2 regions of the Silvania sp. genome follow, and region 2 is predicted to be linked to the other one. Evidence: predicted binding sites of a transcription regulator. Region 2 holds the regulator's gene; the other holds the start of a gene.
The links. Region 2 encodes ArgR, which controls arginine synthesis, uptake and breakdown. Its sites were predicted from a motif close to ANTGAATAAAAATACANT; they were not measured.
Positions count from the first base shown of each region.

Region 1: argA (amino-acid N-acetyltransferase) is a predicted target of ArgR. The motif match lies at 5,280-5,297, and genes of this name have one in related genera.

Region 1 covers NZ_JBOGBT010000035.1:92,360-100,202, reverse strand. Annotated here, with positions in the region: gene recB (exodeoxyribonuclease V subunit beta) at 1-2,045, shown strand, start outside; gene recD (exodeoxyribonuclease V subunit alpha) at 2,042-3,865, shown strand; gene argA (amino-acid N-acetyltransferase) at 3,913-5,244, opposite strand; gene amiC (N-acetylmuramoyl-L-alanine amidase AmiC) at 5,474-6,727, shown strand; tRNA gene ACRDD5_RS06620 (tRNA-Met) at 6,815-6,891, opposite strand; tRNA gene ACRDD5_RS06615 (tRNA-Met) at 6,936-7,012, opposite strand; gene mltA (murein transglycosylase A) at 7,220-7,843, shown strand, end outside.
Region 2 covers NZ_JBOGBT010000029.1:19,024-26,866, reverse strand. Annotated here, with positions in the region: gene degQ (serine endoprotease DegQ) at 1-323, shown strand, start outside; gene degS (outer membrane-stress sensor serine endopeptidase DegS) at 412-1,479, shown strand; gene mdh (malate dehydrogenase) at 1,545-2,483, opposite strand; gene argR (transcriptional regulator ArgR) at 2,888-3,358, shown strand; gene yhcN (peroxide/acid stress response protein YhcN) at 3,737-4,000, shown strand; gene yhcN (peroxide/acid stress response protein YhcN) at 4,100-4,366, shown strand; gene ACRDD5_RS05435 (barstar family protein) at 4,421-4,696, opposite strand; gene ACRDD5_RS05430 (NAD-dependent succinate-semialdehyde dehydrogenase) at 4,742-6,196, opposite strand; gene aaeB (p-hydroxybenzoic acid efflux pump subunit AaeB) at 6,283-7,843, opposite strand, start outside.

The DNA of each region.
Region 1 (7,843 bases), on a different contig from region 2:
TCTGGCTGATGGAAGGCGAAGGCTGCGGCGTCGGAGATTATCAAACCTTTATGGCCCAGCACTGCGCGGCGCAAATCCGCGACTGGCTGAGTGCGGGCGTACGCGGCGACGCAATCCTCTACCGGGGCGATGAAGCCCAGCCGGTGAAGGCGTCTGACATTACGGTGCTGGTGCGCAGCCGTCTGGAAGCGGGGCTGGTGCGTGACGCGCTGACCCTGCTGCACATTCCGTCGGTGTATCTCTCCAATCGCGACAGCGTGTTTGAAACCCTGGAAGCGCAGGAGATGCTCTGGCTGCTGCAGGCGGTGCTGGCACCCGAGCGCGAAAGCACGTTGCGCAGCGCGCTGGCAAGCTCGATGCTCGGCCTGACCGCGCTCGACATCGACACCCTCAATAACAGTGAAGAACTGTGGGATGAGGCGGTGGAAGAGTTTACCCGCTACCGCGAGCGCTGGCAGAAGCGCGGGGTAATGGCGATGCTGCGTGACATTATGACCCGGCGCAACATCGCCGAAAACATGCTGGCCACAGCCGGGGGCGAACGCCGACTGACCGATATTTTGCACATCAGCGAACTGTTGCAGGAGGCAGGAACCCAGCTGGAGAGCGAGCATGCTCTGGTGCGCTGGCTGGCGCAGCATATCGCCGATCCGAACAGCAACGCCTCCAGCCAGCAGATGCGCCTTGAAAGCGACAAACATCTGGTCAAAATCGTCACCGTCCATAAATCGAAAGGGCTGGAGTATCCGCTGGTGTGGCTGCCGTTTATCGCCAATTACCGCGTACAGGACCAGGCCTTTTATCACGATCGCAAAACCTTCGAAGCAGTGCTTGACTTAAGCCAGGCCGACGACAGCGTAGAGCTTGCCGAAGCCGAACGGCTGGCGGAAGACCTACGCCTGCTGTACGTAGCGCTGACGCGATCCGTATGGCATTGCAGCTTAGGTGTCGCGCCGCTGTTTCGCCGTCGCGGCGACAAATCTGGCGAGAGCGATTTCCATCTGAGCGCGCTCGGGCGGCTGATCCAGCAGGGCGAGCCGAAAGACGCGGTGGGCCTGCGTCAGTGTCTGCAAACCCTGTGCAATGAGCACATTGCGCTGCAGGTGGCCGGGGTCGCCGACACCGCCCGCTGGCAGATGCCGGCGCCGCTAACCCCGGATCTGCAGGCGCGGCAGATTGCCCGCGTGCTGTACGATGACTGGCGGGTGACCAGCTATTCCGGCCTGCAGCAGCACGGGCACAGCGTCGCCCAGGATCTGATGCCGCGGCTCGACGTCGATGCCGCAGGCGTTGGCGACGTGGCCCCGGAGCCGGCGCTGACCCCGCACCAGTTCCCGCGTGGCGCGTCGCCGGGCACCTTTTTACACAGCCTGTTTGAGGAACTCGATTTTACGCAACCAGTCGACCCCGAGTGGATGCTGGAGATGCTGCAAAAAGGCGGCTATGACGTCCGCTGGGAGCCCGTCCTGACCGGGTGGGTAAACCAGATTCTGCAGGCACCGCTCAACGAAGAGGGGATCGCTCTGAACCAGCTTCGCGAAGCGGACAAGCAGGTGGAGATGGAGTTTTATCTGCCCATCGCCGGGCCGTTGACCGCCGATGCGCTGGATGCCCTGATCCGCGAGCACGATCCACTCTCACAGGAGTGCCCACCGCTCGATTTCCGCCAGGTGCGCGGGATGCTGAAAGGCTTTATTGACCTGGTGTTCCGTCACAACGGCCGCTACTACCTGCTGGACTACAAATCCAACTGGCTGGGGGCAGACAGCGAGTCTTATACCCCGCAGGCGATGGCCAAAGCGATGCAGTCCCACCGCTATGATCTGCAATATCAGCTCTATACCCTGGCGCTGCACCGCTACCTGCGTCACCGCATTGCTGACTACGACTATCAGCGGCATTTCGGCGGCGTTATCTACCTCTTTTTACGCGGGGTGGACGGCAGCGCGCCGGGCGCAGGGTGCTTTGCCACCCGTCCGGATGTAGTGTTAATTGATCGCATGGACAGGCTATTTGCCGCCAGCAAAGAGGAGCTTGCGCAATGACGATGCAGAAACTGCTACTGGAAGCCGTAGAACAGAGGGTGCTGCGTCGCCTGGACGTTCAATTCGCAATGATGGTGGCGGGTAACGATGAACCCGCCGTGATGCTGGCGGCGGCGCTGTTAAGTCGCGATGCGGGAGAAGGGCATGTCTGCCTGCCGCTGTCGCAGCTGCGGGCAGAGGCGAAAACCCCTGCGCTACTGCAGGCCTGTTTTGCGCTGCACGACGACTCGCTGGACTGGCCCCAGACGCTGCTGCGCTCGCCGGCGGTCAGTAACGGCGAGTTGCCCACGCCGCTGGTGCTGATTGGCGACAGGCTCTATCTCAACCGGATGTGGCGCTACGAACGGGCGGTGGCCGGGTTCTTTAGCGAGGCCAACCAGCCGCTGGTGCATGACAGTCGCGAAATGCAGCGCACCCTGAACGCGCTGTTTGCCTCTGACGAAGCCGTCAACTGGCAAAAGGTAGCGGCGGCGGTGGCGTTAACCCGCCGTATCTCGGTGATCTCCGGCGGGCCGGGAACCGGCAAAACCACCACCGTCGCCAGGCTGCTGGCGGCGCTGATCCAGATGGCGGGGGAAGGGCGGTGCCGCATCAGGCTGGCTGCCCCTACCGGGAAAGCTGCCGCGCGCTTAACGCAGTCGCTGGGCGGGGCGCTGCAAACGCTGCCCCTGACCGACGGACAGCGCAAGCTGTTCCCGGCCGAGGCCAGCACGCTGCACCGTCTCCTCGGCGCGCAGCCCGGCAGCCAGCGTCTGCGCTACCATGCCGGGAATCCGCTGCATCTGGACGTGCTGGTGGTGGACGAAGCCTCGATGATCGACCTGACGATGATGTCGCGCCTGATCGACGCTTTACCGCCCCATGCAAGGGTGATTTTCCTCGGCGATCGCGATCAGCTGGCCTCCGTAGAAGCGGGGGCGGTGCTGGGTGATATCTGTACCTGGGCCAGCGCGGGCTTTACCGCCCAGCGCGCACAGGAGCTGTCTGAGCTGACCGGGTGTCAGATGGAAGGCAACGTCAGCCCGGTGGCGGGTGCGCTGCGCGACAGCCTGTGCCTGCTGCAAAAAAGCTACCGTTTTGGCAGCGATTCCGGTATCGGCAAGCTGGCGGCAGCGGTGAACCGCGGCGATCGACAGGCCATGCGTGCGGTGTTTGACGGCGGATTCAACGATATCGAGAAAAAGCAGCTGCAGAGTGGCGAAGAGTATATGGCGATGCTCGAGGATGCTCTGCTGGGCTACCGGCATTTTCTTGACACCGTCCACCAGCAGGCGCCTGCGGAAGAGGTGCTGACCGCATTCGGACGCTACCAGCTGCTGTGCGCCCTGCGCGATGGGCCCTTTGGCGTCGCCGGGCTCAATGAGAAGCTGGAGCAGGTGCTGGTGCAAAAACGCCGGATCAGCCATCAGCCGTATTCTCGCTGGTTTGAGGGGCGGCCGGTGATGATTTCGCGCAACGACAGCGCGCTGGGGCTGTTCAACGGCGATATCGGGATTGCGCTGGAGAGAGGTCAGGGATTGCGCGTGTGGTTCCAGATGCCGGACGGCAGCGTCAAGTCCGTCCAACCCAGCCGTCTGCCGGAGCATGAAACCGCCTGGGCGATGACGGTCCACAAATCTCAGGGTTCTGAGTTCGATCATGCGGCGCTGATCCTGCCGGTACAAATGTCACCCGTGGTGACGCGGGAGCTGGTGTACACCGCTATCACCCGCGCCCGTCAGCGGCTGTCACTGTATGCCGACGAAGGCGTGCTGGCGCAGGCTGTTGTCACCCGTACGGAGCGGCGTAGCGGCCTGAGTGCCATTTTTGAAGCGATGTGAGTCAGTCAAAAGCCGGGCGTATGCCCGGCCTGAGCGGTGACGGCGAGTTAGCTTAAATCCGCCATCAGCACCTTTGAGCGGCGCTGATAGTTGTACATCTCTTTTTTGGATTCCGGCAGGGAATCGATATCCACCGGCGAGAAACCGCGTTCCTGGAACCAGTGGATGCTGCGGGTGGTGAGCACAAACAGCTTGCTCAGGCCCTGCTGGCGCGCCTGAACGGCGATCCGCTCCAGCAGCACCTCGCCGCGCGATGAGCTGCGGTAGTCCGGATGTACGGCCACGCAGGCCATTTCACCAATCTTCTCTTCCGGGAAGGGGTACAGCGCTGCACAGGCGATGGTGAGATTGTCGCGCTGAATGATCGTGAACTTGTCGATCTCCATCTCCAGCTGCTCGCGCGAGCGACGTACCAGGATCCCCTGCTGCTCCAGCGGGCGAATAAGCTCGAGGATCCCGCCGATGTCATTGATGGTGGCACGACGGATCTGCTCGGCGCTCTCCATCACAATCTGGGTACCGATACCGTCGCGGGAGAACAGCTCCTGCAGCAGGGCGCCATCTTCCTGGTAGCTGATCAAATGGCTGCGGCGCACGCCGCTGCGGCAGGCTTTGACCGCACCGCGCAGGAAACGCACCGTGCCGGAGTAGTAATCCCCTTGTTCTTCCAGCGCTTCTACCCGCGCCTGGGCTTCGTTAGGGAACAGCTCAGAGACGATATTCCCCAGCTCGTTGATTACCCCCTGCGAGGAGCAGAAGCCGATCATTTTCTCAGCCTTCAGTTTGATGGCCAGCTGGGTGGCAATCTCTTCCGACGTGAGGTTAAAGCTTTCGCCGGTGACAGAGACCGCGACCGGGCCGGTCAGCACAATCGCACCGCCGTCCAGCTGGCGGTGGATGGCTTCTTCATCAATACGACGAATACGCCCGCTGTGGCAGTAATCTACACCGTCGTCGACGCCAAGCGGCTGCGCAATAATAAAATTGCCGCTGACCACGTTGATGTGCGCCCCCTGCAGCGGGGTGTTATTCAGGCTCATCGACAGCCGCGCAGTAATATCCAGCTGCAGCAGACCGGCAGCCTGCTTAACCAGCTCCAGCGTTTTGGCATCGGTGACGCGGGTGTGTTTATGGTAAAGGGGTTCGTGTTGATGAACGGACAGATTGGCTTCAATCTGCGGACGGGCGCCATACACCACCACAAGGCGAATACCCAGGCTGTGCAGCAGGCCGATATCATTAACTATGCTGGAGAAGTTTTCATGCTCAATGGCTTCGCCACCCAGCATGATGACAAACGTTTTTCCCCGATGGGTATTGATATAGGGAACAGAATGGCGAAAACCCTGGACCAGTTCGATTCGACGTTCCTTCACCACGGCACAACCCCTTTAATGAATGTTTATTCGTAATTTTTGTATTTTTATTCGAATATCGCCTTGCGCGCAAGCCAAACTTTTTGCCGTAACAAAGAAAATCAGACCAAACCGTAGGTTAACGTATGATTGTTTACCCTTTTCTGGGTGACAGCTTATGCATCATTCGTTAAAGTTTTCGGTCAATTTGGACGTAATGAGAATTTATTCGATATCTTTGCTCGGGAGAAGCATGTCGGGATCCAGTAAAGCATTAAGTCGTCGCCGCCTGTTACAAGGGGCCGGGGCCATGTGGTTACTTAGCGTAAGTCAGGTGGGGCTTGCTGCCGTCAGTCAGGTGGTAGCGGTACGCGTCTGGCCATCGTCGACCTATACCCGCGTCACGGTCGAGTCAAACCGGATCCTGAACTATAAGCAGTTCGCGCTGAGCAATCCTGAGCGCGTGGTGGTGGATATTGAAGGCGTAAATCTGAACTCGGTTCTGAAAGGCATGAGTGCGCAGATCCGTGGTGACGATCCTTACATCAAGTCAGCGCGCGTCGGGCAGTTTGATCCGAATACCGTGCGGATGGTGTTTGAACTGAAGCAGAACGTGAAGCCGCAACTGTTCGCTCTTGCGCCGGTAGCCGGTTTTAAAGAGCGTCTGGTGATGGATCTCTATCCGGCGAACGCGACGGATATTCAGGATCCGCTTCTGGCCTTGCTCGAAGATTACAACAAAGGCGATCTCGAAAAGCAGGTTCCGCCTGCACAAAGCGGTCCGAAGCCGGGGAAAGCCGGACGCGATCGCCCGATTGTGATCATGCTCGATCCTGGTCACGGCGGGGAAGACTCCGGTGCGGTGGGCAAATACCATACGCGTGAAAAAGACGTGGTGCTGCAGATCGGCCGCCGCCTGAAGGCGTTGATCGACAGAGAAAGCAACATGCGCGCCTACATGACGCGCAACGAAGACGTCTTTATTCCGCTGAAGGTGCGCGTTGCCAAAGCGCAAAAGCAGCGCGCGGATCTGTTCGTCTCTATTCATGCGGACGCCTTTACCAGCCGTCAGCCCAGCGGATCGTCGGTGTTTGCGCTGTCGACCAAAGGGGCAACCAGTACGGCTGCAAAACTGCTGGCAGATTCGCAGAACGCCTCTGACCTGATCGGTGGCGTCAGTAAGAGCGGCGATCGCTATGTCGATCACACCCTGTTCGATATGGTGCAGTCCCTGACCATCACCGACAGCCTGAAGTTTGGTAAAGCGGTGCTGGGTAAACTGGGCAGGGTGAATAAACTGCATAAGAACAGCGTCGAGCAGGCGGGGTTTGCGGTGCTGAAAGCGCCGGATATCCCGTCGATTCTGGTCGAAACGGCGTTTATCAGTAACGTGGAAGAGGAGCGTAAGCTCAAAACGGCGGCGTTCCAGCAGGAAGTGGCGGAGTCGATTCTGGCGGGGATAAAGGCATACTTCTCTGACGGGGCGACGTTAGCCAGAAGAGGATAATCAGGATGCCGGGTTAACGCCCGGTAAAATGACAAACTGCAGATACAAAAAAACACCCTTGAGGGTGTTATTTGTTTTTAGAAGTATTGGTTGCGGGGGCCGGATTTGAACCGACGACCTTCGGGTTATGAGCCCGACGAGCTACCAGGCTGCTCCACCCCGCGTCCGTCTTTCTACTCTGTAGAAAAATACTTCATCAAATTTTAATTGGTTGCGGGGGCCAGATTTGAACTGACGACCTTCGGGTTATGAGCCCGACGAGCTACCAGGCTGCTCCACCCCGCGTCCGTGGATGCGCACTATACTCGGATGACTTTTTGTTGCAACCCTTTTTGGTAATATTCATCAAATTAAGCTTTGTTTGAACAATTTGGCAACAATCAGAGCGTTTATTGCGCAAAATTTAGCTAAGGGGATGTAATCGCATTTCAATACCCCTGCCGGTTTGTTATCTTCATTTCGCAGAAACGGGCAACTTAAAGACGAGAGACAATGAAAGGACGTTGGGCGAAGTATCTGATGACGGGCGCACTGGTAGCAATGCTTGCAGCCTGTTCCTCCAAACCGACCGATCGCGGTCAGCAATATAAAGATGGGAAATTCACCCAGCCTTTCTCTTTAGTGAATCAGCCTGACGCCGTGGGCGCGCCAATCAATGGCGGCGACTATGCGGAACAGGTGAGTCAGATCCGCAGCGCCTCACCACGGCTGTATGGTTCGCAGAACGCTATCTATAATGCTGTGCAGGATTGGCTGCGTGCCGGGGGCGATACCCGCACCATGCGCCAGTACGGTCTCGATGCGTGGCAGATGGAAGGCACCGATAACTACGGTAATGTCCAGTTCACCGGCTACTACACTCCGGTGGTGCAGGCGCGCCATACCGCACAGGGTGAGTTCAAGTATCCCATCTACCGCATGCCGCCAAAACGCGGTCGTCTGCCGTCCCGTGCCGAGATTTACTCCGGTGCGCTGAATGAGACTTACATCCTCGCCTACAGCAACTCGCTGATGGATAACTTCATTATGGATGTGCAGGGCAGCGGCTATATTGATTTTGGCGACGGCAGCCCGCTTAACTTCTTTAGCTACTCCGGTAAGAACGGCCACGCCTAT
Region 2 (7,843 bases):
GTAAACCGCTTGATGTGCAGGTCACGCTGGATAAAAGTACCTCTTCCTCCGCCAGTGCCGAGATGATTGCACCCGCACTGCAGGGCGCAACGCTGAGTGACGGGCAGCTAAAGGACGGCACGAAAGGCATCACCCTCAACAGCGTAGAGAAAAGCAGCCCGGCGGCGCAGGCAGGGCTTCATCAGGATGATGTGATTATCGGGGTGAACCGCACGCGCGTGCAGTCCATCGCCGAAATGCGCAAAGTGCTGGAGAGCAAACCGTCGATCATCGCCCTGCAGATCGTGCGCGGCAATGACACCCTTTATATTCTGCTGCGTTAAGCATTGATGTATCCGGACATCGCCGCGTGTGATGTCCGGATAAGTCATGCTATGCTGCTTGCGATCTTCCCTTAACGACGCCCGTATCATGGTTTTAAAGCTCATTCGTTCGGTCGCCATCGGCCTGGTTGTCGGTGGCCTGTTACTGGTCGCCATGCCCTCTTTACGTCAGTTTAATCAACTGGCGGCACCGCAATTTGACAGCGCGGATGAAACACCTGCCAGTTACAATCAGGCGGTGCGCCGCGCCGCGCCTGCGGTTGTTAACGTCTATAACCGCGGGATGAACAGCACCAGCCATAATCAGCTGGAGATCCGCACCCTGGGATCCGGGGTGATCATGGATGAGCGCGGCTACATCATTACCAATAAACACGTGATCAACGATGCCGATCAAATCATCGTTGCTCTGCAGGATGGGCGCGTCTTTGAAGCCCTGCTGGTGGGTTCAGATACGCTGACCGACCTCGCGGTGCTGAAAATTACGGCCACCGGCGGTTTGCCGGTGATCCCAATTAACCGTAAACGCTCGCCCCATATCGGTGACGTGGTGCTGGCGATCGGGAACCCGTATAACCTCGGGCAGACCATCACTCAGGGGATTATCAGCGCCACCGGGCGTATTGGCCTGAACCCTTCCGGACGGCAGAACTTCCTGCAGACCGATGCCTCAATCAACCACGGGAACTCCGGCGGGGCGCTGGTGAACTCGCTGGGCGAGCTGATGGGGATCAACACCCTCTCCTTTGATAAGAGCAACGACGGAGAAACCCCCGAAGGGATCGGCTTTGCGATCCCGTTCCAGCTGGCGAACAAGATTATGGATAAGCTGATCCGCGACGGACGGGTGATCCGCGGCTATATCGGCATTGGCGGGCGTGAGATTGCGCCGATGCATGTTCAGGGCGGCGGCATCGATCAGATACAGGGCATTGTGGTCAACGAAGTAACGACCGGCGGCCCGGCAGCGGAAGCGGGTATGTTGGTCAACGATGTCATCGTCTCGGTTAACGGTAAGCCGGCGCTGTCAGCACTGGAAACCATGGACCAGGTGGCGGAAATTAGACCAGGTTCAATCATCCCGGTAGAAGTGATGCGCGATGATAAGAAGCTGACGCTGCAGGTGACCATTCAAGAGTACCCGGCAACAAACTAAACCCACAGGCAATAAAAAACCGGAATTTCTCCGGTTTTTTATTATCCTGATGGGATGCGAGTCGGTTATTTGTTCACGAACTCTTCGCCCAGAACGATATCGTTCTTCAGCGTGTCCAGCATACCCACCATCGCCTGCTGCTCAAACGCGCTCAGGGTGCCGATAGACTGACGCTCTTCGATGCCGTTTTTGCCCAGCAGCAGTGGCTGAGAGAAGAAGCGCGCATGCTCGCCGTCACCTTCAACGTAAGCACATTCCACAACGCCTTTCTCGCCCTGCAGGGCGCGCACCAGAGACAGACCGAAACGGGCTGCTGCCTGGCCCATAGACAGGGTTGCAGAACCGCCACCCGCCTTCGCTTCCACCACTTCGGTGCCAGCGTTCTGGATACGTTTGGTCAGGTCAGCCACTTCCTGCTCGGTGAAGCTCACGCCTGGGATCTGGGACAACAGTGGCAGAATGGTCACGCCAGAGTGGCCGCCGATAACCGGGACGTCCAGTTCGGTAGGCTGTTTGCCTTTCAGTTCCGCGACAAAGGTGTTGGAGCGGATAATGTCCAGCGTGGTCACGCCAAACAGTTTGTTCTTGTCGTACACGCCCGCTTTTTTCAGCACTTCTGCTGCAATCGCCACGGTGGTGTTAACCGGGTTAGTGATGATACCGATACAGGCTTTTGGACAGGTGGTCGCCACCTGTTGGATCAGGTTCTTCACGATACCGGCGTTCACGTTGAACAGGTCGGAGCGATCCATACCCGGTTTACGCGCCACGCCTGCGGAGATCAGCACCACATCTGCGCCTTCGAGCGCTGGACGCGCATCTTCACCGCAGAAGCCTTTAATTTTAACGGCCGTCGGGATGTGGCTCAGGTCAACCGCCACACCAGGGGTTACCGGAGCAATATCGTACAGGGAGAGTTCTGAGCCTGCAGGCAGCTGAGTTTTCAGTAGTAGGGCAAGCGCCTGGCCGATACCGCCAGCAGCGCCGAGGACTGCGACTTTCATCCTAAACTCCTTATTATGGTGAGCTAACTTTCTGTTACTCCGTCGCGGCGACCTTAATTCAGCAGATCTATAATTACAATCTTCGTCATTCCAGAATTTGGGGTCACGCGCTTTTTGCATCTGCCAGAAGGCTATCAGGCGTTATGCGCTAACTAAGCAACGAATTCAGAGGGAGCTACAATACACCCACGCCAGCCACCAAAACAACATCATTTTGATAACATTTAATTTACTTTTAAGGTTATTTGCGAGGCGTGACGCAGGCATGTTCCTTGATAACGAATTTTGATAAAATCACTCCCTTTCATAACATTATTTCAGCCTAAGATTGGGCAGATAGTTTGCATAAAAATTCATCCATGTGCATAATAATGTTGTTTCTACCGCTATATTTCGGGTGATTTATGCGAATCTCTTCTAAACAAGAAGAATTGGTCAAAGCGTTTAAAGCGCTGCTTAAAGAAGAAAAATTCAGCTCTCAGGGTGAGATCGTGCTGGCCCTGCAAGAAGAGGGCTTCGAAAACATTAACCAGTCAAAAGTCTCCCGCATGTTAACCAAATTCGGCGCGGTGCGTACCCGCAACGCCAAAATGGAGATGGTCTACTGCCTGCCTGCTGAGCTGGGCGTACCGACAACCTCAAGCCCGCTGAAGAATCTGGTGCTGGATATCGATTACAACGCCGCCGTCGTGGTGATCCATACCAGCCCTGGTGCAGCTCAGCTGATAGCCCGTCTGCTTGATTCATTAGGTAAAGCAGAAGGCATTCTGGGAACCATTGCGGGTGACGACACCATCTTTACGACACCGGCTAACGGCTTCTCGGTGAAAGATCTCTACGAAGCCATTCTGGTATTGTTCGAACAGGAACTCTGATCCCGCTCCCCTGCTGCACACTGTCGCGGGGGATCTTCTGCTCCTACCTCGTTTCACACTACATTCCGTTATCTTTCCTTTAACAAATAGTGCGTTTTATCGCCCCAACACATTCACGCAGTGAATGTCAGAACCATGAACCGCACGAATAATCAAATTCATCTATATTCCTGAATTTAAAGATAATAGTGGCCATTCAAGGCTGAGTTCCTCTCTTTTTTATTCATTCTGGTTATAACGCGGCAGTCACTTAAAACATAATCACACAGTTTATAATTAGCATGGTATTAATTTTTGCCGTGATTAGTGTATACTTGATTTTGTGATGAGGGTCACGAAACACCGACCCCAGTAAAGAATATGACGAGGAAAAGAATCATGAAAATCAAAACTACTGTTGCCGTACTGAGCGTTCTGTCAGTCCTGTCTTTCGGTGCATTTGCTGCCGACTCTATCAATGCTGAACAGGCGCAATCTCGCGAAGCTATCGGTACGGTGTCCATCGGTGCAGTGGGTACATCGCCAATGGATATGAACCAGATGCTGAATAAAAAAGCACAAGAACAGGGCGCCACTTCTTATCGCGTGATTGAAGCGCGTACCGGTGACCACTGGCATGCAACAGCTGAGCTGTACAAATAAGTTCTGCAAAAAAACGAAATATCGTCAACGACACCAGGCATAAAAATAGCGGTACAACCCTTCTCGTCGTTGATCCGACCCGATTAAGGAGTAAAGATTATGAACACTAAATTAATTATCGCCACCCTCGGTTTAGCTTCCGTTCTCTCTTTTGGTGCCAGCGCAGCTGTGCATCAGGTGAACGCTGAACAGGCTCAAGGCCTGCAATCTATGGGTAGCATCGCCGTTACTGAAGTGTCCGGCTCTCCAATGGATATCCGTCAGGTACTGGTAGCAAAAGCTGAAAAAGCCGGTGCCAGCAGCTATCGCGTCACCGAGCTGAACGCGGGCGACCATTGGCACGCAACGGCTGAGCTGTACAAATAAACCCTCGTCGTATTGACTACGACTTGCCCCTGCCTGTCAGGGGCTTTTTTATGCCTATTCCGGACGGACGTTAAAGCGAATCTGCCCTTCCAGCTCCTCTTCTGCCTCATCAAACAGCAAAATCAGTGCGCCAAACCGCCTGCGCAGCTTATCCGGTAAATGGACGAATTCAATTTCCAGCGGGAGCGGAAGCTGATTACCCATCACCATCTCCCACAGGGAATCCAGATTCGTTACGCGTCCTCTTTCCAGGCCAAAGGTTCGGGAAAACTCACGATAGAAGTCCTCCTGACTGTCGATTTCATCAAAATCAAACGTATAGATATTCATTGCCAGCCACCCCGTCCCGCTGGGCGGCTGATGCCGCCCTGTCGATTATAATCCCCCAATGTGCAGGGTTTTCACTTCCAGGAACTCCTCCAGTCCCAGTACTGACCCTTCTCGCCCGAGGCCCGACTCTTTGACGCCGCCAAACGGCCCAAGCTCGGTAGAGACCGCGCACTCGTTAACGCCGATCATCCCGCTTTCAATGGCCTGCGAGACGCGGAACACGCGCTGCAGGTTTTGGGTATAGAAATAGGCCGCCAGGCCAAAGGGGGTATTATTGGCGCGCTGAATCACTTCATCTTCAGAAGTAAAGCGGAAGCAGGCCGCAACCGGGCCAAAGGTTTCTTCACTGGCGAGCTTCATGCCCTCATGACAATCCCCCAGCACCGTCGGCTGCCAGAAGTTGCCGCCCAGAGCATGCGCTTTGCCACCCGCCAGAACGGTTGCTCCTTTTTCTACCGCATCCTCTACGTGCTCGCGGACCTTGGCCACTGCCGATGCTTCAATCAGCGGCCCGACCACCGTGCCCTCTTCCAGTCCGTTCCCCACTTTTAAGGCGCTGACCGCCGAGGCGAGCTTACTGACGAAATCGTCATACACCGACTCGTGAATGTAGAAGCGGTTGACGCTGACGCAGACCTGGCCCGCATTGCGGAATTTATTGGCAATGGCGCCTTTCACGGCCGCATCGATATTGGCATCGTCAAAGACGATGTACGGCGCGTTACCGCCCAGCTCCATAGAGACTTTTTTCATGGTCTCGGCGGCATTGCGCACCAGCGTTTTGCCCACCGCGGTCGACCCGGTAAACGAAATTTTCCGCACCTCATGGCTGGCCATGATCGCATCGCTGATCTGCTGGGTATTACCCGCCACCGCGTTGAGCACCCCATCAGGTACGCCAGCCTTCTTCGCGAGGGTAAGCAGCGCAAACGCGCTGAGCGGAGTGTTGTTCGCCGGTTTGATGACCCCGGTACAGCCTGCAGCCAGTGCCGGGCCGAGTTTGCGGGTCAGCATCGCCATCGGGAAATTCCACGGCGTAATGGCGGCGACCACGCCAATCGGTTCGCGCGTCGCCAGAATGCGCGAGCCCGCTTTAGCAGGCGGGATGATTTCGCCGTTCGCACGCTTGGCCTGCTCGGCAAACCACTGAATAAAGCTCGCGGCGTACTCGACTTCGCCTTCCGCCTCCTTCAGCGGTTTGCCCTGTTCGGTGGTCATCAGCTGACCAAGCCACTGCTTGTTCTCAATGATTAATTCGTACCAACGATAAAGGATGGTCGAGCGCTCTTTCGCGGTTTTCGCCCTCCACGCCGGGAAAGCGCGGCTTGCGGCGGCGATGGCCTCTTCCGTCTCTTTTTTACCGGCTTTCGCTACCTGGGCGATCACCGCCCCGGTGGCCGGATTAAGCACATCAAAGGTCGTGTTGAGGGTTTTCCATACGCCATCAACCAGATAGCCTGTCTGAAAGAGCGCACTGTCCTGCAGAGCCTGGGTAGTCATGTATCCTCCCTTTCTGGATTTATGAGCTTGCCCGGTAAGTATAGCTACAAAAAAACCTCCGTTTATGACGTCGGTTTTGAGGGTAATCAGCTGTCGATCAGCGCATGCTGGTAGCGGTGCAGCATCCCTACCAGTCTTGTAACCGGCTCGGTGACCTGCGGCGGCGCTTGCCAGAGCCGCAGCTTTTCCTGATAGATATCCAGCTCTTCCAGCAGTTGGGCAAAATAGCGCCGCCGTTTATCGTCATTCGAGGCACTAATCACCTGATCAGCGGTGCGTCGAAGCTGGTGGTGATACGCCGAGAGGTCGTCGTTGACCGGTATCGGGGCATTGCGCAGACGCTGGTGGGCGATGATCAGCGTCAGGGCCAGACGAAACCTGGCGACATCGCCCGGGAATTTCGTCAGCAATAAAAAGAGTTGCTGATACAGCGCCGGGAGATGGTTCTCTTTACGCCGGGCGGTGTTGGTGGTCATCGCCGACACTGCCGCAAAGACAAACTGGTTCAGCAGCACCCGACCGGTTCGCGCCTGGGAGTTATCGCGCACCAGCAGGATAACCATCATCGCCAGGAAACAGCCGACGATTTGCCCCAGCGCGCTGTCCAGAAACTGGCTGAAGTGAAACGTCATCGGGTTATCCAGCACCAGAATATTGATGGTACTCGCCAGCGCCCCCAGCGAGCCAAGGCGTCGTTTCTGCACTTCGATGCCGATAAAGAAGGCCATCACAGCAAGACTGATGCACAGCAGCAGCATGCTTTGCTGGGTCGAGGGCAGCACCACCAGGAAATAAAACGCCCCCAACGGGAGTGCCGCCAGCGTACCGTACAGAAAATCGAGCGCCACCATCCGCGGGTTGGGTAAGCGCATTGCCAGCGATGTGACCACGGCAATCATCACCATCGCGCCGCTGCCGGAGGTCCAGCCGGTCCACAGCCAGAACAGCGTGCCGAGCATACAGGCAAGGGTTGTTCGCCAGAAGTTGACCATCGCATGATGGCGTTCCGCCGACTCGGCTTTGATCACCACTTCCCCCTGCAGCACCTCTTCTTCCGTGGCGCTGATTTTGGTGTTGCTGACCACGCCGCGTTTGAGCAGAAGATAACGCGTCGCCGCCCCGACCCAGCTGTAGAGGGTCACGGGGGTGTCGCGCTCGCCGGTCCAGGCGATCACCCGCCGCATGCGCTTCAGCTGCTTATGCACGTCCTGAACGGTTGCGACGGGCGTTTCGAACAGTTCGCGGAAGGTATCGGTGATCGCCTCCGGGCGCGTGTTTTGAATCAGGTAGGTTTCGCAGGCCTGAGTGATCAGGGTCAGCGACACGGTATTGATCGCTTTCAGACGGCGGTTGGCCCGCGACCAGCGGGAAGACTCCATGTTCAGGTTGCTGCGCATCCCTTCCAGCGCGGCGGTGCGACGAACCAGCGCACCCCAGGCGTTATCCATCTCTTCGCTGTCACCGTGCCTGATGCACAGCTGCATCAGTTGGTACTGGGCGACGATCAGCGCATCCAGCTCCCGATCCACTTCCTGCTTGATTGAGCGGGGGGAGAACAGCAGATCCGCGACGATCGCGCAGACAATCCCCAGCACGATCTCGCTGCAGCGCTCTAATGCGAACTGCGGGGTCAGCAGCGGATTGGCC